3 regions of the Kitasatospora sp. NPDC034533 genome follow, and region 2 is predicted to be linked to each of the others. Evidence: riboswitches for the same ligand, from Rfam matches in the RefSeq annotation. Region 2 holds a riboswitch; each other region holds the start of a gene.
What was found. Region 2 has a riboswitch for cyclic di-AMP ahead of ACZ55U_RS11215 (LysM peptidoglycan-binding domain-containing protein). Riboswitches for the same ligand answer to the same signal wherever they lie in the genome.

Region 1: linked by a shared signal. The riboswitch ahead of ACZ55U_RS31610 (hypothetical protein) and the one ahead of ACZ55U_RS11215 (LysM peptidoglycan-binding domain-containing protein) in region 2 are both predicted to bind cyclic di-AMP.
Region 3: linked by a shared signal. The riboswitch ahead of ACZ55U_RS07880 (C40 family peptidase) and the one ahead of ACZ55U_RS11215 (LysM peptidoglycan-binding domain-containing protein) in region 2 are both predicted to bind cyclic di-AMP.

The regions. Positions count from the first base shown of each region.
Region 1 covers NZ_JBVITE010000063.1:28,945-35,865, forward strand. The annotation lists gene ACZ55U_RS31605 (esterase/lipase family protein) at 1-1,063, shown strand, start outside; cyclic di-AMP (ydaO/yuaA leader) riboswitch at 1,315-1,463, shown strand; gene ACZ55U_RS31610 (hypothetical protein) at 1,479-2,075, shown strand; gene ACZ55U_RS31615 (hypothetical protein) at 2,183-2,791, opposite strand; gene ACZ55U_RS31620 (IclR family transcriptional regulator) at 3,183-3,980, opposite strand; gene aceB (malate synthase A) at 4,184-5,836, shown strand; gene ACZ55U_RS31630 (allophanate hydrolase-related protein) at 5,966-6,352, shown strand; gene ACZ55U_RS31635 (8-oxoguanine deaminase) at 6,617-6,921, opposite strand, start outside.
Region 2 covers NZ_JBVITE010000011.1:138,566-145,486, forward strand. The annotation lists gene eno (phosphopyruvate hydratase) at 57-1,343, opposite strand; gene ACZ55U_RS11215 (LysM peptidoglycan-binding domain-containing protein) at 1,670-2,569, opposite strand; cyclic di-AMP (ydaO/yuaA leader) riboswitch at 2,575-2,741, opposite strand; gene ACZ55U_RS11220 (cytochrome P450 family protein) at 2,908-4,326, opposite strand; gene ACZ55U_RS11225 (SDR family NAD(P)-dependent oxidoreductase) at 4,637-5,059, shown strand; gene ACZ55U_RS11230 (nucleoside triphosphate pyrophosphohydrolase) at 5,071-6,108, opposite strand; gene mfd (transcription-repair coupling factor) at 6,601-6,921, opposite strand, start outside.
Region 3 covers NZ_JBVITE010000007.1:132,327-139,247, forward strand. The annotation lists gene ACZ55U_RS07875 (C40 family peptidase) at 85-1,131, opposite strand; gene ACZ55U_RS07880 (C40 family peptidase) at 1,362-2,480, opposite strand; cyclic di-AMP (ydaO/yuaA leader) riboswitch at 2,491-2,644, opposite strand; gene ACZ55U_RS07885 (C40 family peptidase) at 2,983-4,020, opposite strand; gene ACZ55U_RS07890 (NYN domain-containing protein) at 4,237-5,583, opposite strand; gene ACZ55U_RS07895 (hypothetical protein) at 5,802-6,065, opposite strand; gene ACZ55U_RS07900 (rhomboid family intramembrane serine protease) at 6,267-6,921, shown strand, end outside.

The sequences.
Region 1 (6,921 bases), on a different contig from region 2:
GTTCCCGTCCGACGGCCGCGGCGACCAGGACGGCGCCCGCCGGACGTACTTCGGCACCGGTCGGCCCTCCTCCGCCCGCTTCCTGCTCTACTCCGCCACCGGCTGGGACACCGGCGGCAAGGCCACCCCCGTCCTGCTGGTCCACGGCGCCAACGACAACGCCGACCGCGCCTGGGCGAACCCGGGGGAGAGCGGCGCCTGCGGTGCCGCGAGCTGCCCGTCCACCGGCCTCGCCCAGTACCTGTCCGGCACCGGCCACCGGGTCTTCGCGATCGGCTTCGCCCACAAGCACGGAGACAACCTGCTCCAGGCGCAGGCCGTCGGGGACGCCGTCGCGCTGATCCGGGACCGGCTCGGGGTCTCCCAGGTCGACGTGGTGGCGTGGAGCAAGGGCGAGGTCGCCGCCCGCGCGTACGTGTCCTCGGTGAAGCCCTCCTGGGGGAGGTCCTACGCGGGTGACGTGCGCCGCCTGATCACCCTCGGCGGACCGAACGGCGGGCTCGACTACGTGTACGCGCACGGCTGGGACTTCGACCTGGCCACCTGGCCGGCCTGCGGCGGCACCGCCAACGCGCCGTCCCCGCACCTCTACATGACCTGCTACGGCACGTACACCGCGCAGCCCTGCCTCGGCGTCCTGCCGAGCGGCGGACACGACTGCTTCCCGGGCCAACGCCAACTGCTCGCCCGCTGGGACGGCACCTACGGAGTGGACTCCACCGCCCAGGACTGGTGGACCACCTACTACGGCGGCCAGGGCTTCTACACCTCCGGCCAGGGCATCCAGGCGGCGATCGACGCGGGCTCGCTGATCGCGCCGCTGCGGCAGGCCGGCATCCCGGCCTCGGTGCGCACCTACCTGCTGGCGGGCGGGTCGGCGGACATCCCGGGCGTGCTCAACGAGAACCGCGGGCCGAGCGACGGCCTGGTGTTCACCGCGAGCGCGCTGGACACCACCGGCATCGCGACGGTCGGCGGCACCCGGCTGCTCAGCGGTCTCAACCACATGAAGCTCGCCTGGGCGCCGGAGGCGGAGAGCCAGGTCGACGCCTGGCTCGGCTGACCGGACCGGACTCAGGCCGAGCCACACGCGGCGGACTCGGCCCGACGTCCTCCCCTCCTGGCCCCTCCCGCTCCCGGAACTCGATCAACTCGACTGCGATCCGGCGTCGTTGATCGACACCACTGTGACCTGCGCGACAACCGGCCGGGCCGAGTTGTCCGTTCACGGACGGCCCGCCTAGCCTGCAACGGTCGTCCGCCCTCGCGGACCCCGTCGCCGGGACGCCGAGTCCTGTCCACCCGTCGGCGGGCCACCGAGTACCACAGCGGACGGGAGCGGGGGAACCAAGGTCAGCGCCCGGCCCGTACGCTCCCGCGTGCGGGCCGCGGCTAGGGGTGAAGCCGCTCCCCGGGCGGCCGGGCGACCTCAGCCCGAACCCGACAGCTCACCTCGCAGGCGTCGCCGAGGTGACCGCATGTCCACGCCCGAGAGCTCCACGCGCAGGCCCGCGCTCGTACCCGGCCGCCGCCGGGCACCGCGCCACGCCCGTCCGTCCCACCGCGGCCGCAACGCGGTCCTCGCCGCCGCCGGGGCGTTCGCCCTCAGCGGCGCGGGCCTGCTCGGGCTGCCGTCCATCACCGGTGCCCAGGCCACCACCGGCGCCGAGGCCGCCACCGGTGCTCAGCCCGCCACCGGTGTCCACGTAGCCGCCGCGCCGGCCGTCACCCAGGACCGCCTGGCCCCCGCCGCCATGGTCGCGGGCAAGGCTGCGGCCGCCACGCTCGGGCTGCACTCCTCGGACTGCGTCACCGCGAAGACCGTCGGGGTGGGCGTGCGCGACGCCCGTGGCAACAACCTCGACTTCCCCGGTCACGCGTCCGACGTGCGGATCTGCCCGGAGGGGTTCGACCTCACCAGCGCCGCGCGCACCCTGCCGGCCGGGACGTACACCCAGTTCGGCTTCTGGCAGGACCTCGACGGCACCTGGCACGACCTGGCCGCGCAGCAGCTGGTGGTCGCCGCCGCCGGAACCCCGACGCCGACGCGGACCCCGGCCACCCCGAGCCGGTAGAGCCGATCCCCGCCCCCCGATCCCCGACCGCTCGGCGGCGGGTGCGGGGCGGGGCCGTCCACCGGTGGGCGGTCGGCGGCGAGCGCCCACCGGCAGGACCGCGCGGCTCAGGAGCCGGCGGCCGGCGCGACGACCGTGATGTCGAACGGCTGCCGGTTGTTGCTCTCGTCCGGGTCGTCCGCGCCGTGCGCCTCGACCGAGCCCCCGCCCAGCGTTCCCACCGGCAGTTCCGGGTCGAGCCGGACCGGGACGAGGGCCGTCGCACTGCGTCCCTCCCGCAGCCCGGGCTCGAACGAGCACCGCACGACGCGGCCCTGGTCGCGGTTGCGGCCGAGCACCCGGCAGTCGGACGGGAAGTACGGGCCCTCGGGCGTGACCCCCTTGGGCAGGGTGACCAGGACGGTGAACGGGGAGGCCGTGGTGCCCGGGCCTCGGTTGCCGACGAAGGCGCGGACGGTGGTGGTGCCGCCGGGGGCGGCCGCGTCCGGGTCGAGCCGGACGACCTCCAGGTCGGCGCGGGACGGGCGGTCGGCGGTCGGCGCGGGCAGGGTGGTGGCCTCGGAGACCCCGGGTGTCACCGGCGCGGGCAGGGTGGTGGCCTCGGAGGTCGTGGGCGCGGGCAGGGTGGACGCACCGGGTGCGCCCGGCACGACGACCTCCACCGCGGGCCGGGGCTCGGGCCGCCGCAGCGCCCAGGACGGGTCGGTGGCCAGCATCGTCACCGCGCACCCCGCCGCCACGGCCGCGACGAGTCCGGCGCCGCCGAAGCCCCCGCCTCTCCCGGGGGCGCGCCGCGTGCCACCGTCCCGACCGCCACGGCCCCGCCCCTCACCGACCCGACCCTCACGGCTCCGACCCTCACCGCGCCGCACCTCGGCGCCCTGTGCCGTCTGGCCCCGCACGTCCCGGTCCTGCTGCTCCATCCCCGCTCACCCTGTCCTCGCGTCCCGGCAGCCCGCGCCGTCGCGGGCCGCGTCGGCACCAGGGTGGCGGAGCCGGCGCCGTCGCCGGGTGACAACCCGCCCGTCGTCCGCCCGAACGGATGACGCGGCGCACCGACGTGACCACGTGCGCCGGCGAGGGGAGTCAAGAGAGGTTGACGCGGCGTCAGGGCGCGAGGACCTGCCCCAGCCGGGCCGCGATCTGGTGCATCACCGGCACCAGCGAGGCGGCCCCGGCCTGCTCCTCCAGGGCGCGGATGCGGGCCTCGGGGCCGGAGACGGACAGCGCGGTGGGCGTCGGCGCGCCCGGGACGGCGAGCGCGATGCAGCGGACGCCGATCTCCTGCTCCTGGTCGTCGACCACGTAGCCGCGCTCGCGCGCCTCGGCGAGCTGGCGCATCAGCTCCTGAGGATCGGTGACGGTGTACTCGGTGTGCGCGGGCAGCGGATTGGGGCCGAGCACGGTGCGTGCCTCGTCCTCGGGCAACTGGGCGAGCAGCGCCTTGCCGACGCCGGTGCAGTGCGGCTGCACCCGTCGGCCGACCTCCGTGAACATCCGCATCGAGCGGCGTGACTGCACCTGGCCGACGTACACCACCTCGCCGCCCTCCAGCACCGCCAGGTTGGCGGTCTCGCCGGTGGCCTCCATCAGCTCGGCCAGGTACGGGCGGGCCCAGCTGCCGAGCAGCCGGCCGGCCGTCTCGCCGAGGTGGATCAGCCGGGGACCGAGGGTGTACCGGCGCGCGGTGTCCTGGCGGACATAGCCCTGCTGGACGAGGGTACGAACCAGCCGGTGGATGGTCGGCATCGGGAGGCCGGAACTGGTGGAGAGCTCGCTGAGCGTGGCCACGCCGCCGGAGTCGGCCAGCGCCTCCAGGAGTTGGAAGGCGCGCTCGACGGACTGCACGCCGCCACTCGCGCGGTTGGTGCCTGTCGTCGATGCTGGGTCGGGGGTCGCGGCCACCGGCGTTCCCTTCGCTGTCGGGGAGGAGTAGAGTCCCGGCGATCTCTTCAACAAACCGTTGAAATTCTGTATCGCGGAAACTACTCTCCACTTTACAGAATCGAACTCGCCGGTAGGCGGGTCCGGATCGTGGAAGTTCCCCCGAGGAAGTTCCCACTGGAGCTCCCTTCGCCAGGTTCAACCGTCTTAGGAGTGTCCTGCCCATGGCTGCAGATCAGGGGCCCGTCGGCGCCTCCCCCGTCGCTCCGGCCGTCACTGTCGCCGGTCCTCGCGTCCACCGGGCGGAGGAGGTGCTCACTCCGGAGGCGCTCGCCTTCGTCGCTGGGCTCCATCGAGCCTTCGAAGAACGCCGGCAGGAACTCCTGGCCAGGCGCAAGGCCCGCCGCGCCGAGATCGCCGCCACCGGCACGCTGGACTTCCTCCCCGAGACCGCCGCCGTCCGGGCCGGGGACTGGAAGGTCGCCGAAGCGCCCCGCGCCCTCCAGGACCGCCGGGTGGAGATCACCGGTCCGACCGACCGCAAGATGGTCATCAACGCGCTCAACTCCGGCGCGAAGGTCTGGCTCGCCGACTTCGAGGACGCCACCTCCCCGACCTGGGAGAACGTGGTCAGCGGCCAGGTCAACCTGATCGACGCCTTCGAGGGCCGGATCGACTTCACCAGTGCGGCCGGCAAGGCCTACGCCCTCAAGCCCGCCGCCGAACTCGCCACCGTCGTGGTCCGCCCGCGCGGCTGGCACCTGGACGAGAACCACCTGCTGGTCGACGGCACCCCGGTGGCCGGCGCGTTCGTCGACTTCGGCCTCTACTTCTTCCACAACGCCGCCCGGCTGCTGGCGAAGGGCGCCGAGGACCCCAACTCCGGCCCGTACTTCTACCTGCCGAAGACGGAGAGCCACCTCGAAGCCCGGCTGTGGAACGACGTGTTCACCCACGCCCAGGCCGAACTCGGCATCCCGTACGGCACCGTCCGGGCGACCGTGCTGATCGAGACCGTCACCGCCGCGTTCGAGATGGACGAGATCCTCTACGAGCTGCGCGACCACGCGGCCGGCCTCAACGCCGGACGCTGGGACTACCTGTTCTCGATCGTGAAGAACTTCCGCGACGCCGGCGCGCACTACGTCCTGCCGGACCGCAACGGCGTCACCATGGCCTCGCCGTTCATGGCCGCCTACACCCGGCTGCTGGTGCAGACCTGCCACCGGCGCGGCGCCCACGCGATCGGCGGCATGGCCGCGTTCATTCCGAGCCGCCGCGACCCCGAGGTCAACGCGGCCGCGCTGGAGAAGGTCAAGGCGGACAAGGACCGGGAGGCCGGAAACGGTTTCGACGGCTCCTGGGTCGCCCACCCCGACCTGGTGCCGATCGCCCGGGCGTCCTTCGACGCGGTGCTCGGCGAGCGGCCGAACCAGAAGGACAACCCCGGCCCGTCCGAGCCGGTGACCGCCGCCCACCTGCTCGACATCGCCGGCGCCGGAGGCAGCTGCACCCGGGTGGGGCTGCACAACGCCGTCCAGGTCGGCATCCGCTACATCGAGGCCTGGCTGCGCGGGATCGGCGCGGTCGGCATCTTCAACATGATGGAGGACGCCGCCACCGCCGAGATCTCGCGCTCGCAGATCTGGCAGTGGATCCACAACGGGGTCGTGCTGTCCGACACCGGCGAGAAGGTCACCGCCGAGCTGGTCCGCACCCTGGTCGCCACGGAGTTGGCGGAACTCCACGCCGAGCTGGGCGAGGACGCCTACGGTGCGGGCCGCTGGCGCGAGGCCGCGCAGCTCTTCGAACAGGTCGCTCTGGCCGAGGAGTTCGCGGACTTCCTGACCCTGCCGGCGCTTCCGCTGCTGGGCTGAGTCCAGACCACCCGCCGGGCCAACGGCGCTCGGGCGGGTCCACCCTCGCGTTCCGTGCGGCGGCGCATCCACCTGTCCTCCGCCGCCGCACGGGACGTCATCCTCGTTCCGCAGCACAGGAGTTGAACCATGGCTCGCATGTTCTTCAACGGTCAGGCGATGGTCGGCGGTCCCTTCCACGCCAAGGTCGCCGACTCGCTGATCGGGTCGGCGCGCACCGCGCCGGGCTACCGCTTCTTCTCCATCGACGACGTGTGCCCCGGACTGCTGCGCGACCCCGCCGCAAACACCTCGATCGAGGGCGAGCTGTACGAGATCAGCCTGGAGCGGCTGCGGGACGTCATCCTCCCCGGTGAGCCGCGCGAGCTGGAGCTGGGAGTGATCGAGCTGGAGGACGGCTCGGCCTGCCTGTCGATGCTGCTGGCCCGCGGTGAGGTGGAGCGCGGCGTGCACCGCGAGATCACCCACCACGGCGGCTGGCGGGCCTACCTGGCCACGCTGGGGCGAACGGCCTGAGGGAGCGACAGAGGACGGACGGATGACAGCTGACAACTTTCGTCATCTGTCATCTGTTATCTGCAATCTGTTATCTGTTCGCTGTCAGTCGTGCGCCTGACACCTGTCCCGCTGGTCCCCCGTTGCGTCGGCGGCCCCGGACCCACGCGTTGGGGTCCGGGGCCGCGCCGGTGTCCACGCGCGGCGAACGGATGTCAGCTGACAGATGACGAAAGTTGTCATCTGTTATCTGTCAGCTGACATCCGTCACCCGCCCGCCGGCCCTCACCCCCGGCGGCCTGCCAGCTCCCGGGCGGCCCGGGCGCAGTCGCGAGCGATCCGGTCCTCGTCGACGGTGGTCAGCCGCCCCTGCTCGACCACCGCGTTGCCGTTGACGAGCAGCACCGCGAGCGGAGGCAGCGCGCCGAAGGTGAGCGCGGCGACCGGGTCGGCGATGGAGGAGTGCATGAGCCCGTCGATCTTCCACAGCGCCAGGTCGGCGAGCTTGCCGGCCTCGATCGAGCCGATCTCGTCCTGCCTGCCGAGCACCCGGGCACCGCCCATGGTGCCCAGCCGCAGCGCCTGCCGCC
Region 2 (6,921 bases):
CACCGGAGCGCGTGGCCCTCGTACGTGCTCACCGCCCGGTGGAGCGGCGGTGCCCGTTACTCCGCGGAGCGGAAGCGCGGGAAGGCGCCGCGGCCGGCGTACTCGGCGGCGTCGTCGAGGATCTCCTCGATGCGCAGCAGCTGGTTGTACTTGGCGACGCGCTCGGAGCGGGCCGGGGCGCCGGTCTTGATCTGGCCGCAGTTGGTGGCGACGGCCAGGTCGGCGATGGTGACGTCCTCGGTCTCACCGGAGCGGTGCGACATCATGCAGCGGTAGCCGTTGCGCTGGGCCAGCTCGACGGCGTCCAGGGTCTCGGTCAGCGAGCCGATCTGGTTCACCTTGACCAGCAGCGCGTTGGCGGTGCCGGTCTCGATGCCGCGGGCCAGGCGGGCCGGGTTGGTGACGAACAGGTCGTCGCCGACCAGCTGGACCTTGTCGCCCAGCCGGACGGTCATGGCCTTCCAGCCGTCCCAGTCCGACTCGTCCAGCGGGTCCTCGATGGAGACCAGCGGGTAGGCGTCGACCAGCTCGGCGTAGTACTCGATGAGCTCGGTGGAGGTCAGCGCCTTGCCCTCGAACTGGTAGGCACCGTCCTCGTAGAACTCGGAGGAGGCCACGTCCAGGGCCAGCGCGACGTCACGGCCGGGCACGTAGCCGGCCTTCTGGATGGCCTCGACGATCAGGTCCAGGGCCTCGCGGTTGCTGTCCAGGTTCGGCGCGAAGCCGCCCTCGTCGCCGAGGCCGGTGGACAGGCCGCGCTCCTTCAGCACGCCCTTGAGGGTGTGGTAGACCTCGACGCCCCAGCGGACGGCCTCGGAGAAGGACTCCGCGCCGATCGGGGCGATCATGAACTCCTGGATGTCGACGTTGGAGTCCGCGTGCGAGCCGCCGTTGAGGATGTTCATCATCGGGACCGGCAGGACGTGGGCGTTCGGGCCGCCCAGGTAGCGGAACAGCGGCAGGTCGCTGGCCTCGGAGGCGGCGTGCGCGACGGCCAGCGAGACGCCCAGGATGGCGTTGGCGCCGAGCGAGGACTTGTCCGGGGTGGCGTCCAGGTCCAGCATGGCCTGGTCGATCAGCCGCTGCTCGGTGGCGTCGTAGCCGACCAGCTCCGGACCGATCTGCTCGATGACGGCCAGGACGGCCTTCTCGACGCCCTTGCCGAAGTAGCGGTTCTTGTCGCCGTCGCGCAGCTCCAGGGCCTCGAAGGCGCCGGTGGAGGCACCCGACGGGACAGCGGCACGACCCGTGCTGCCGTCGTCGAGGCCGACCTCGACCTCGACCGTGGGGTTGCCGCGCGAGTCGAGGATCTCACGGGCTACGACGACATCGATGGACGGCACGAGGCATCTCCTTGCGGAAGCAGGGGTCCGGTCTGACGGGGTGCAGTCAGCAGGACGATTGCGGAGTCGTTACGACCAGAGCCTAACCGCCCGGGCTCCCGGGACCACCTCGGCCTCGGTTCCGTCTCAGCGTGTGGCCCCTCTACCCACCGGTAGTTCACCTGCTTGTCCCAGCTTGTCCCCCTGGGACGGGCGAATGCGGACGAAGGGGACCGGTAGGCCGGTCCCCTTCGTCCGCGGGTCGCGATACGCGCCGCCGGGCGTGGCGGGTCGCCGTCGGGCACGGCGGCCCGACCTCGGCTCGGGCACGGCGGCCCGACGCCGGATCAGCCGAGGTGCAGCACCTGGCCGGGCAGGATCAGGTTCGGGTCGCCGCCGACGGTGGCGTGGTTCTGGTCGTACAGCGCGCGCCAGCCGCCGGACACGCCCTGGGCGGTGGCGATGGTCGACAGGGTGTCACCGGCGCGGACGGTGTAGTCGTGGCCGGTGGCCCGCGGAGCCGGCTGCACGGCGGCCTGCGGGGCGTACTGCGGCTGGGCGGCGGCCTGGCCGGCGTACTGCTGGTAGACGCTCTGGTGGCTGGTCCAGTACCAGGCGCCGTTGTTCTGGTACCAGTACACCTTGGCGTCGGCGTCCCAGCCGGCCTTGCCGGAGAAGCCCGGGGTCTGCTGGGTCTGCTGCTGCGGGGCGGCCTGCTGGGCCGGCTTGGCGGCGGGCTTCTGAGCCGGCTTCGGGGCCTGCTGCTGAGCCGGCTTCTCGGCCGGCTTGGCGGCGGGCTTCGGGGCCTGCGGCTTGGGGGCCGTCTGGGTCTTGCCGCCCGAGGAGGTGTCGACGGAGGCCGGGGAGCCGCCCTTGGTCAGACCGGCCTTCTTGGAGCAGACCGGCCAGGCGCCGGGGCCCTGCGAGGCGAGGACCTTCTCGGCGACCGCGATCTGCTGGCCCTTGCTGGCCTGGTTGGCCTGCGGGGCGTAGACGGTGCCGCCGTAGGCCTTCCAGGTGCTGGAGGTGAACTGGAGGCCGCCGTAGAAGCCGTTGCCGGTGTTGATGCTCCAGTTGCCGCCGCTCTCGCACTGGGCGACGGCGTCCCAGGTGGAGACCGGGGCGGCGGAGGCGCCGGTGGCGGTGAGGAGCGGCATCGCGAGTCCGACGCCGGCCACACCGGCGACGGCGATGGCCTTCTCGGCCTGGGTACGACGACGGTGGCGGCCAGTTCCAACGAACAGCATGAAGAGGTCCCTCTCCGCACGCCTGCGAGGTGAGCTGTCGGGTTCGGACCGGGAGGTGGCCCGGCCGCCGTGTGCGGAAACGATTCCGCTCGGGCGGCTTCACCCCAAGCCGTGGGGACGGCAACAAACCTGGTTCCCCCGCCCCTGCCCAGGGTTCTGGTCGGTTTCCCGTGGCACGGCGGGCAGGATTCGGCGTTCCGCGCTCGGGGTCCGCAGCTGCGAACCCCAGGAGAGTAGACAGATCTTCAGACCAATCACAAGCTCATATCGCCGATATCACACCAGCATTACGGCGCGTGCCCATTCGCCTACCGACTGCGGCGTTATGTCCGGATTGGTCAGCCTTCATACCCCGTACGGGAGTTGACCGACGGCGTGCCGCCGACGTGATCGGCGCTCGCCGGAGTCACGGTAGGACCCTGCGGAAGCGCGTGCGGAGAGGCGTGCGGAGAGCGGCTCTCCGGGCTGAATTCCACCGGCAGTTCGCGCAGCCCACGCATGATCAGACCGCCTCGCCAGCGCAGGTTCTCCGGACTTTCCGCGAGCCGCAGATCGGGCAGCCGGGAAAGCAGTGTGGCCAGCGCCGTCCGCCCTTCCAGCCGGGCCAGCGGAGCGCCGATGCAGTAGTGGATGCCGTGCCCGAAGCCCAGGTGCGGGTTGTCCGTCCGGGCCAGGTCGAGGGTGTTCTCGTCCGCGAACCGGGCCGGATCGCGGTCCGCCGCGGCCAGCACCACCAGCACCGGGTCGCCGACCGGGATGTCCACTCCGCCGATGCTCAGCGGACGGGTCGCGAACCGCCAGGTCGCCAGCTCCACCGGCCCGTCGTAGCGCAGGAGTTCCTCGATCCCGGTCTCCAGCAGCCCGCTCTCGCCGCGCGCCACCGACTCCTGGAGCAGCCGGCGCTGCTCCGGATTACGCAGCAGCGCGTAGGTGCCGTTGCCGATCAGGTTGACGGTGGTCTCGAAGCCCGCGAACAGGAGGATGAAGGCCATCGCCGCGGCCTCGTTCTCGGTCAGGTGCTCACCGTGGTCACTGGCCCGGATCAGACCCGAGATCAGGTCGTCGCCGAGGTCGGCGCGCTTGCGGTGGATCAGCTCCAGCAGGTACGCCCGCATCCGCCTCACCGCCCGCCCCACGCCGCCGCGTTGGCCGCCGCCCTGGCCCGGCTTGGTGTGCCGCAGCATCATCCCGGCCCAGTCGCGGAAGTCGTCCTGGTCCTCGGCCGGCACGCCCAGCATGTCGCAGATCGCGTAGATGGGGAGCGGGAAGGCGAACTCGTGGATCAGGTCCGCCGAACCGCGCCGGGCGAAGCCGTCGATCAGCCGGTCGGTGAGCTGCTGCACCCGCGGCTCGAACTCGGCCACCCGGCGCGGGGTGAACGCCTTCGACACCAGCCGGCGCAGCCTGGTGTGGTCCGGCGGGTCGATGTTCAGCAGGTGGGTCATCAGGTCGGCCTGCCGCTCCCCCGGGATGCCCACCCGGCCGGTGCGGTGCGCCTGCTCGCTGTGGTGCGCCGGGTTCTTCGACAGCCGGCTGTCCGCGAGCGCCTGACGGGCGTCCGCGTACCGCGTCACCAGCCAGGCCTCGACACCGCTCGGCAGCGTGGTGCGGTGCACCGGGGCGTGCTCGCGCAGCCAGGCGTAGGCGGGGTACGGATCGGCGGCGAACTCCCAGGTGAACAGCTGCGGAGCGGGGGCGCCGGGCGGCGTGGCGGAGGGCGTGGTGGCGGGCCGGGCGGGGTCGGGCTGAGCTGGCATGGACCGACCGTATCCGGTGCGACGGGCGCGCCCCGCTCCGGCGGGCCGCCGCTCCCCCGCCGCCGTTCCCGTCCGTGGCGCCGGCTCTCCGTGGACGGCCCGTGGACCGGCCGGTTGACGGGCCATGGACAGTCCGTGGCCGCCCGGTGGACGGCTCTTGTCCGGCTCTTGGACGGCTCTTGGAGAGGAAGCGGGCGTGAGCCTGGTCACCTGAGGGGTAATCCCTGTTGCGGAGGGTCAGTCCCTGCCTACGATCCTCCGCAGTACGCGTGGGCGCCGGTGCGGTGTCGCCCACAGGGAGGAGCAGACCATGCGGGTCAGCGGATCAGTCGTCGTCATCGCGGTCCTCGACGGCGGGTCGGGCGCGGGACTCGCCCGCCGGTTCGCCGCGGCCGGCGCCGCCGGGATGCTCATCGCCGACCAGCACGTCGGCGTCGCCGAGGACCTCGCCGCCGAACTCGACCGGCCGGGCTGCCCCGTCGTCGGCGTCTGCGGTGACGTCCGCCGCCCCAGCGACGTCGCCGCCCTCGTGGACACCGCCGAGAAGCACCTCGGCCCGATCGACGTCTTCGCGGTGGCCGGACCGGCGGGCGAGCGGGTCGTCTCGCTGGCCGACCTGCCCGACCACCTGGACCTGGAGCGCCTCGCCGAACTCGTCGTCCTCGTCGGCGAGGCCATCGGCGAGCTCGTCCCCCCGCAGCGGCGCCCGGAGGACACCGCCGCGGCGGCCTGAGCCCGCCTCCGTCACTCCGCTTCCAGGCCCTCCGCCGCGCGCACCGCGTCCCGGTAGGCGCGCGCGGCCGACCGCAGTGCGGCGTCCACGTCCACCCCGGCGGTGTGCGCGCGCTGCACCACCGCGAGCAGCAGCCGGCCCGCCGAGTCCGCCGTCAGCTCGGCGGGCAGCTCGTACGCCTCGTCCGGCACCCCGGTGAACTCCGCCCGGCGGACCCGGGACACCAGCTTCGCCGCGTACGCCAGCGAGGGCAGCCCGGCCGGCACGCCGTCCAGCACCGACTCGCGGCCCGCCTTCTCGGCCGCCTTCAGCTGCTCCCAGTTGGCCTCCGCCTCGGTGGCGCCCTCGACCTCCACGTCCCCGAACACGTGGGGGTGGCGGTACATCAGCTTCTCGACGATGTCCCCCGCCACGTCGTCGACGGTGAACGGATCGGTCGGGTGCTCCTCGGCGATCCGGGAGTGGAAGAACACCTGGAACAGGACGTCGCCCAGCTCCTCGCGCAGCGTCGCGCGGTCCCCCTCCTCGATCGCCTCGACCAGCTCGTACGCCTCCTCGACCAGGTACTTCACCAGGCTCTCGTGCGTCTGCTCGGCGTCCCAGGGGCAGCCGCCCGGGGACCGCAGCCGGTCCATCACCGTCACCAGATCCAGCAGCCGGGCGCCCGGCAGGTCGTAGGAGCCGGGCAGCACCTCGATCTCCGGCACCTCACCGGCGTGTTCCACCGCGAGCCGCGCCAGCGCGTCGGACAGCCCCGGATCGCCGTCCGGGCTGCCCAGCCACACCGTCGGGCCGCCCCCGGCCGGCTGCCCGGTCAGCAGCCGCGCCAGCGCCGGCGCGGACCCGGCCGACACCGCCTCCACCACCACCCCGGCCTGCCGCACCGCCGCCACCTGCGGGTGCCCCTCGTCCGCCACCAGCACCCGCCCGGCCGACCGCAGGGCCTCCCACGCCGGCCACGCCAGCAGGCCGGGAGCCACCCGGTGGGTGGTGGTCAGCAGGATCAACTTCGCGCCGGGAGCGTCCGTCGGTGCAGCATTCGTCGTCACACCCCCGAACCTACCCCGGAGCCCCCACCGGCCCCACCGGCCTCACCGGCACCGAGGGGGGCGTGGGGCCGACGCGGGGGCGAAGACCACGCAGGGGCGACCCCGGGCCGGTGGGAAGGCCGCACGAGGTCGGCACCGGGCCGGGACGGGCCGCACCGGGGGCGACTCCGGGCCCGCGCAGGAGCGGCGTCGGGGGCCGGCGCGCAGGCGGCGCGGGGCAGCGCCGGGCTGGTGCGAGGGCCACACGAGGGCGGCACCGGGCCCCGCGCAGGAGCGGCGTCGGGGGCCGGGGCGAAGGCAGCGCCGGGCCGCGCCGGGCCGCGCCGGGCCGGGACGGGCCGCGCCGGGCAACGCCCGGCCCTCACCGGAGGGCGGCGCGCAGGCGGCGCGGGAGGGTCCGGTCCGGCCCCGACGCCGGCTTCGCCGCGCCGCACGACGGAACGGCGGCCCCGGGCAGAGCCCCGGACCGCCGTGAACCGCCCCCGCGGAGCGCTACTTCCTCGCCCCCGCCAGGTCGTCGAACATCGCCGACAGGAACTCGGTGCACCAGCCCAGCAGTTCCCGCCCGACCAGCGGCTTCCCGCCGATCCGCCCGGTGCTCGGGCGCGGCACCAGCAGCTGCTGGGCCGCCGCCTTCACCTGGCTGCGCGGGTAGAGCCGGTTCAGCCGCAGCTGCTGGGACTCCCGCAGCTCCACCGGCCCGAAGCGCACGTTGGAGCCCTGGAGGGTGATGTCCGAGATCCCGCACCGCCGGGCGTACAGCCGCAGCGCCGCGACCAGCAGCAGGTTCTCCACCGGCTCGGGCAGCTTGCC
Region 3 (6,921 bases), on a different contig from region 2:
CGCCGGCGGCGAGCAGCAGCGCGCCGCGCCGGGACAGCGCGCGGCGGGGGGCGGGTATCCGCGGGGAGCCTGACGGCGAGGCGTTCAGAGCCGGACCACCCCGGAGACCGGCATCGCGGTGACGCTCTCGTAGCGGACCTTGGCGCCCGGGCGGGGGGCGTGCACGATCACACCGCCGCCGGCGTACATGCCGACGTGGTGCATGTCCCGGTAGAAGATCACCAGGTCTCCCGGTCGCGCTTCGGACAGGCTGATCCGCTGCCCGGCGTACGCCTGGGCCTGCGAGGTGCGCGGCAGGGTCACTCCGGCCTGCCGCCAGCTGTAGTACATCAGACCGGAGCAGTCGAACGCGTTCGGCCCGGTGGCCCCGTAGACGTACGGCGAGCCGATCATCCGCACCGCGGCGGCCAGCGCGGCGGCCCCGCGCTCGGAGGCGGGCGGCGCGGAGCCGAGGTCCAGCCGGTCGGTGCCGCGGGTGGCGCGCTGCTCGGCGTCGCGGGCGTCCTGCGCCGCCAGCCGGGCCCGCTCGCCGGCGCCCAGTCCGTTGAGCAGCTTCTGCGCCGCGGCCAGCCGCTGCTGGATCTGCTGCTTGCTGTCCGCGAGCGAGCGGCGGGTCTCGTCCAGCTCGGCGAGCTTGTCGGCCGCCTCGGTGCGGCGCTGGTCGAGCCGGCGCTGACGGGTGAGCAGCTCGTGCAGGGTCTCCTGCTGGCGGGTGGCGGCCTGGCCCATGGTGCGGGCGCGGGCGAGGTACCCCTCCGGGTCGGGCGAGAGGATCAGCTGGGCGGTCTGGGTCATCCCGCCGCCGCGGTACTCGGCCCCGGCGACCGTCGCCAGGTCGCCGCGCAGCTGGTTGAGCTGGTCCTGCGCGAGGGCGATCTCCCCCTGGAGGATGGTGGTCTCGCCCTGGAGCCGCCGCTGCGCCTCCTGGGCGGCGTTGTACTTCTCGGACGCCTGCTCGGCCTCGTCGTACAGCTGCTCCACCTGCGCCTTGACGTCCTGACGGTCGGTCGGGTCCGGGGTGCCGGGGGCGGCCTGGGCGCTGCCGCCGGAGGCCACGCCCAACGCGGTGGCGGCGGCCGCTGTCAGCACCAGCGCCCGGGCGAGCAGTGGGGAACGACGGTGCACGGGCATGGCGGCGGCGACTCCAATCCTGCGGCGCGGGCCCCCGCCGCCGCACCACTGCGGGCGGCCGTCGAGCGGAAGTCCGGTGGCAGACGTTAGCGAGTCCGGGCAAGCGAGTCCAAACCCCTCCCAACCCGAATATTCGCTCACTAATCGGACATCAGATCGACCCGCCCGCAAAAGCCGCAGGCCCGGCCTCCCCTCGGGGAAGACCGGGCCTGAGAGCGTCCGAGCGGGGATCAGACCCGCACGATGGAGGCCAGCGGCATGTTGGAGACCGCCTCGTAGCGCACCGACGCACCCGGCTTGGGGGCGTGCAGCACCTGGCCGTTGCCGGCGTAGATGCCGACGTGGTGGGCGTCGCTGTAGAAGATCAGCAGGTCGCCGGGCTGGGCCTGGGAGAGGTCGGTGCCGATCCGGGTGCCGGCCCCGGCCTGCGCCTGCGAGGTGCGCGGCAGCGACACGCCCGCCTGGTTGTACGCCCAGACCATCAGGCCGGAGCAGTCGAAGGAGCTCGGGCCGGTGGCGCCCCAGACGTACGGGCTGCCGATCTTGGAGGCGGCGTACGAGAGCGCGGCGGCACCGCGCGAGCTGCCCGCGGCCACCTTCACCGGAGCGGTGGTCGAGGGGGCCGAGAGGTCGCTGCGGCCGTTGTCGCGCGAGGCGCGGTCGGCACCGCCCTGCTGGGCCTGGGCGGCGTCGGCCTTGGCCTTGGCGTCCGCCGCGGCCTTCTGCTCGGCCTGCTGGATCGCCTGGCGCTCCTGCTCGGACAGCGTGTTGAACAGGTCCTGGGCGGCCTTCAGCTTGCTCTGGACCTCCTCCTTGGAGGCCTTCAGCTGCTGGGTGGTGGAGTCCAGCTCGGCGAGCTTGCCCTGGGCCTCGGTGCGGTCCTGGTCCAGCTTGCGCTGCTGCTCCTGGAGCTGCTTCAGCTGGTTCTTCTGGCTGTCCCCGGCCTGGTTCAGCGCACCGGCCTGGTTCAGGAAGGTGTCCGGGCTGGAGGAGAACATCAGCTGGACGGTCGGCGAGATGCCGCCGTTGCGGTACTGCTCGCCGGCGATCTCCGCGAGCCCGCCCTGGAGCTCGGTCACCTGGGCCTGCTGACGGGCCACCTGGTCCTGGAGGCCGGAGACCTGCTTCTCCAGCTCCTGCTGCTTCTCCAGCGAGGCGTTGTACTTCTCGGTCGCGACCTCGGCCTGCTCGTTGTACTGGTCGACCTGCTCCTTGACCTGTTCCTTGGTCGGCTGCGGGTCGGCGTGGGCGCCGGACTGCGCGGAGAGGGCGACGGCTGCGGCGGCGAGGCCGGTCATGATCGAGACGCGGGTGCGGCCGGCGGGCTTGGGACGACGATGGGACGCCACGAAGGCGGACTCCTTCTTCCTACGTCCGCCTACCGGGTGAGCTGACGGGTTCGGGCCGGAAGCATGCCCTACGACGCCTCACGGCCGCGCCGGCGGCCGACCTGGCGCCGATTCACCCCGGAGGAACGTGGTTCCCCGGCTCCGCTCCGCAGCGCCCCCGAACACTGGGCTCCCCTGTCGGGCAGTCGCTTCGACCTGCCCCGCTGCCTCGCGAACTCGGCGGAAACCACCGCCGCCACCCAGGCTGGGCGATCGACAGTGCGGTGGTTCGGAGCACGACCCTAGTAACTGAACCGTGATCCGTTCAAATCCTTGTCAGAAAAAAGACAGAAGATTACCCAAGTTCTTTTGTGAAAATGACCGATGGTGACCACTGACGCACGCAAGGCTGATCGGTTCTCAGCATGTGGTCACAAAAGGCGCGGAAAACCCGAACGCCACCCCCGGGCGGGGGTGGCGCTGGTCACAAGGGCCGCGGGAGCCCCTCGGGCATGTCGGCCCGTCAGACCCGGCGGATGGTGTTGATGGGCATCGCGTCCGCCTTCATCACCTTCACCACGTCACCGGTGTGCGGCGCGTGGACCACCATGCCGTTGCCGATGTACATCCCGACGTGGTGCATGTCGGAGCCGTAGACCACCAGGTCACCCGGCTGGGCCTGGTCCAGCGAGGGCACCCGGGTGCCGTAGTGGCCCTGCTCCTGCGAGGTGCGCGGCAGCGAGACGCCGGCCTGCCCGTACGCCCAGACCATCAGGCCCGAGCAGTCGAAGGTGGTCGAGCCGGTGGCGCCCCACACGTACGGCGAGCCCTGCTTGCTCATCGCCTTGGACACCGCGGTGGCCGCGTAGCCGCTGGCCGCCGGCAGGCTTCCCAGGTCCACCCGCTCGCTGCCGCGCGAGGCGCGCTCGTCCTGCGCCTGCTGGGCCCGCAGCGCGGCACGGTCGGCCGCGCTGAGCGAGTTCAGCAGGTCCTGAGCGGCCTTCAGCTTGGCGTTGACGTCCGTCTTGGCCTGGTTCAGGTCCTTGGTGGTGGTGTCGAGCGAGGCGAGCACCGCGGCCGCCTCGGTCTTCTCCTGGTCCAGCCGGCGCTGCTGCTCCAGCAGGTTCTTGAGCGCCTCGGCCTGACTGGTGCTGGCCTGCTGGATGGTGGAGGCCTTCTCCAGGTAGCCGGAGGGGTCGGAGGAGAGCATCAGCTGGACGGACGCGTCGATGCCGCCGGTGCGGTACTGCTCGCCCGCCACCTCGGCGAGGCCGCCCTGGAGCTGGGTCATCTCCTCCTGGCCGCGGGCCACCTGGTCCTGGAGCTGGTCGGCCTGCTTGCGCAGCTGGTCGGCCCGCTCCTTGGCGCCGTTGTACTTCTCCGCCGCCTGCTCCTGCTCCTGCTGGAGCTGGTCGATCTGCGCCTTGACGTCCGACGTGTTCGGCTGCGGCGCGGCGTGCGCCGCCACCTGGGCGGAGAGGGCGACCGCGGTCGCAGCGGCAGCGGTGAGCACGGAGATCCGCGCGCGGCTCGGCTGCTTGGGACGGCGGTGGGTGGCCAAGTGACCGGCTCCTTCTTCCATCGGACTCACCTGATCGGACTCACCTGATGGGATGAGATTCCGGAAAATAGGTTTGACACCTGACCCTAGTGAAGTTCAATCCGTTCTGCCACTCCCCCAAAGGCGTGAACTCCGGTCACCCACACTGACTTCACGGAAACCCCACCGGGCCCCCGGACCCCTTCCGACCAGGCGTTCCCACGCCCGGATCCGGCCTCAGGGCCGGGCCAGCCGGTTCAGCAGCAGCACCGAGGCCACCGGGCGCGCGCCCGCCTTCCGCACGCCCTCCGCGACCTCCCGGTCGGTGGACACCACCACCACCGGACGCCCCTGCGGCTCGGCCCGCACCAGACGGCGGATCAGCTCGTCGGCCGTCTCCCCGGTCCGGCTGAACCGTACCCGGACCCCGCGCGGCGGCGCCATGATCACCGGGACGTCCAGGTCCTGCCCGTCGAACACGCAGGTGACCTCCGCCTGGGTGCGCTGGGCCAGCATCGCCAGCCCGCCCAGCAGCCGGATCCGCTGCTGCTCCAGCGGAAGCGTCGGATAGCCGGTCTTGGTCACGTTGTAGCCGTCCACCACCAGGTGCACCTGGGGGATCGCCAGCAGCTGGTCCAGCAGCGCCGGATCGTCCTCGGCCAGCCCGCGCCGGGCCACGTCGTGCGGCGAGGCCGCCCCCGGCACCACCGCCTCCACCAGGTCCGCCGGACGGATCTGGGAGACCGGCAGCGCCAGCTCCCGCTGGAGCCCCTGGGCCGACTGCAACACGGTGTCCAGCAGCAGCCGCAGCCGCATGTCCTCGACGCTGCGCCCCTCCCGGGCCGACCGGCGGCCCTGCTCCGCCGCGTTCTCCAACTCGGAGACCCGGTGCCGGAGCCTGCGCGCCTCGCTCTCGGCCGCACCGCGCTCCGCCGCGGCCTGCGCCCTCGCGGCCTCCAACTCGCCGGTCACCCGGCGGGCCTCCGCCTGCGCCCGGCGGGTGTCGCTCTCCAGCGACCGCACCTTCCGGCGCAGCGACTCGGCCTCCTTGCGGACGCCCTCGAACTCGGCCCGCTGCCGGTCCAGGTCCGCCCGCGCGGAGGCCCGCAGCTCGGCCAGCTCGGCCTGGAGCTTCTCCACCAGCCGGGCCGCCTCCGCGGCCGCGTCCTCGGCACCGGCCCGCTCGGCCTCCTCGCCGGCCTCGGTCACCAGCCGGCTCCAGCCCGCCGAACGCACCAGGTAGGCGGCGGCCGCGACGTCCATCGGATCGGCGGCGCTCGGGACGGTGCCCGCCTCCAGCGCCTTCACCAGGTCCGGCTGCCCCAGCCGCAGCCGCTCCGCTATCCGCACCCGGAAGGCCGGCTCCGCCTCCAGCGCCGCCGCCAGCGCGGTGGCCGCGTACTTGGCCCGCCGGGCCGGGGTGAACTTGACGTACTGGCGCAGGCCCTGCGGAAGCTCGGCCGACGGCAGCCCGCCGAGCGCGTCCGAGGCCAGCCCGACCACCCGCCGGCGCACCCCCTCCGGCAGCGGCCGGTCGAGCTTCTCGACGACGCGCTCCGCCTCGGGGCCCGTGGAGCCCTCCACCGCCCCGGCCCCCTCGGCCGGGGCCTCGGCCGCAGCGGGCTGAAGCCCCTGGGCTTCGCCGGGCTCCTTCGCTGCGTCCACCACGTCCTCGGCTCCGATCCTGGTCCAGCGGGGTACGGCGGCGGCCGCCCCTGTCGTCACGCTCCGTGCGTCTTGTTCTGTATTGTCCCGTGCGCCGGACGGGCGCGCCGCGCACCCGCCCGCCGCACCGACGGGCGTCAGCCCTGCTCGGCGGGGGCCTCCGCGCCCTCGGCACCCGGACGGGCCACCAGCTCGACCTGGTCCACCGCGTTGCACCAGCGGCAGCGCACCGACTCGATGGTCTCGCTCAGCACCTCGGTCTCCTCGACCTTGGCCTCGCCGGCCAGGTCGAAGTGCAGGAACTCGGTCACCCGCGCGGTGCGGGTCACGTCGAAGCGGGTGAGGTTGCCGCACAGGGTGCAGCGCCAGCGCGTCTCGGCGGTCAGGGCGGGGACGGTCATCGGGGGTCCTCTCGGGTGGTCCCTGGGTGGGCTAGGCGCTCCCCACGGAGCCCCGGCGTCGGCGGCGGGAGGCGGGAATGCCCGCCCCAAGCCTATTGCCTGGGGCAACCACCGCGACCACCGGTTGCCCGAACAACCGCACTGGTCCACCTGCCGTAAACCGTCGTGTCACCTGCGGCGCCCGGAGGGATGCTTGGCCGCATGGCGCTCGCGGCCTCCGACCACACCGCCGCCCGGGCGTCGACCGCCCCGGCGGTCAGCTACGCCCTGATCGCGCTCAACACCCTGGTCTTCCTGCTCGGCCCGGCCGCCGGGCTCAACCCGGTGTACGGCTCCGGCCAGGCCCGGGTCTGCGCGGAGCAGCGGTACGAGCAGCGCTGGGGCGCCGTCCCCGCCGAGCTGCCGGCCGGCCGGCCGCTGACCGCCGAACAGCTGGCCGAGGCCCCGGACCCGGTCCCCGGCTGCCCGGCCGCCCCCACCCCCGGCAAGCACCCGGCCCTGTCCGTCCTCACCGGCCTCTTCCTGCACGCCGGCTGGCTGCACCTGCTGGGGAACCTGCTGTTCCTCCACGTCTTCGGCCCCACCGTCGAACGACGGCTGGGCCGGGCCCGGTACGCCGTGTTCTACCTGGCGGCCGGCTGCCTGAGCACGTACGGCTTCGCCCTCGCCGAGGCGCACTCGCCGGATGCCACCCGGGTGCTCATCGGGGCCTCCGGCGCGATCTCCGCCGTCCTCGGCGCCTACCTGCGCTTCCACCCCCGGGCCCGGGTGACCACCCTGGTCCCGCTGCTGTTCTTCCTGCCGCTGCGCTTCCCCGCCTGGCTGGTGCTCGGCCTCTGGTTCACCCTTCAGTGGT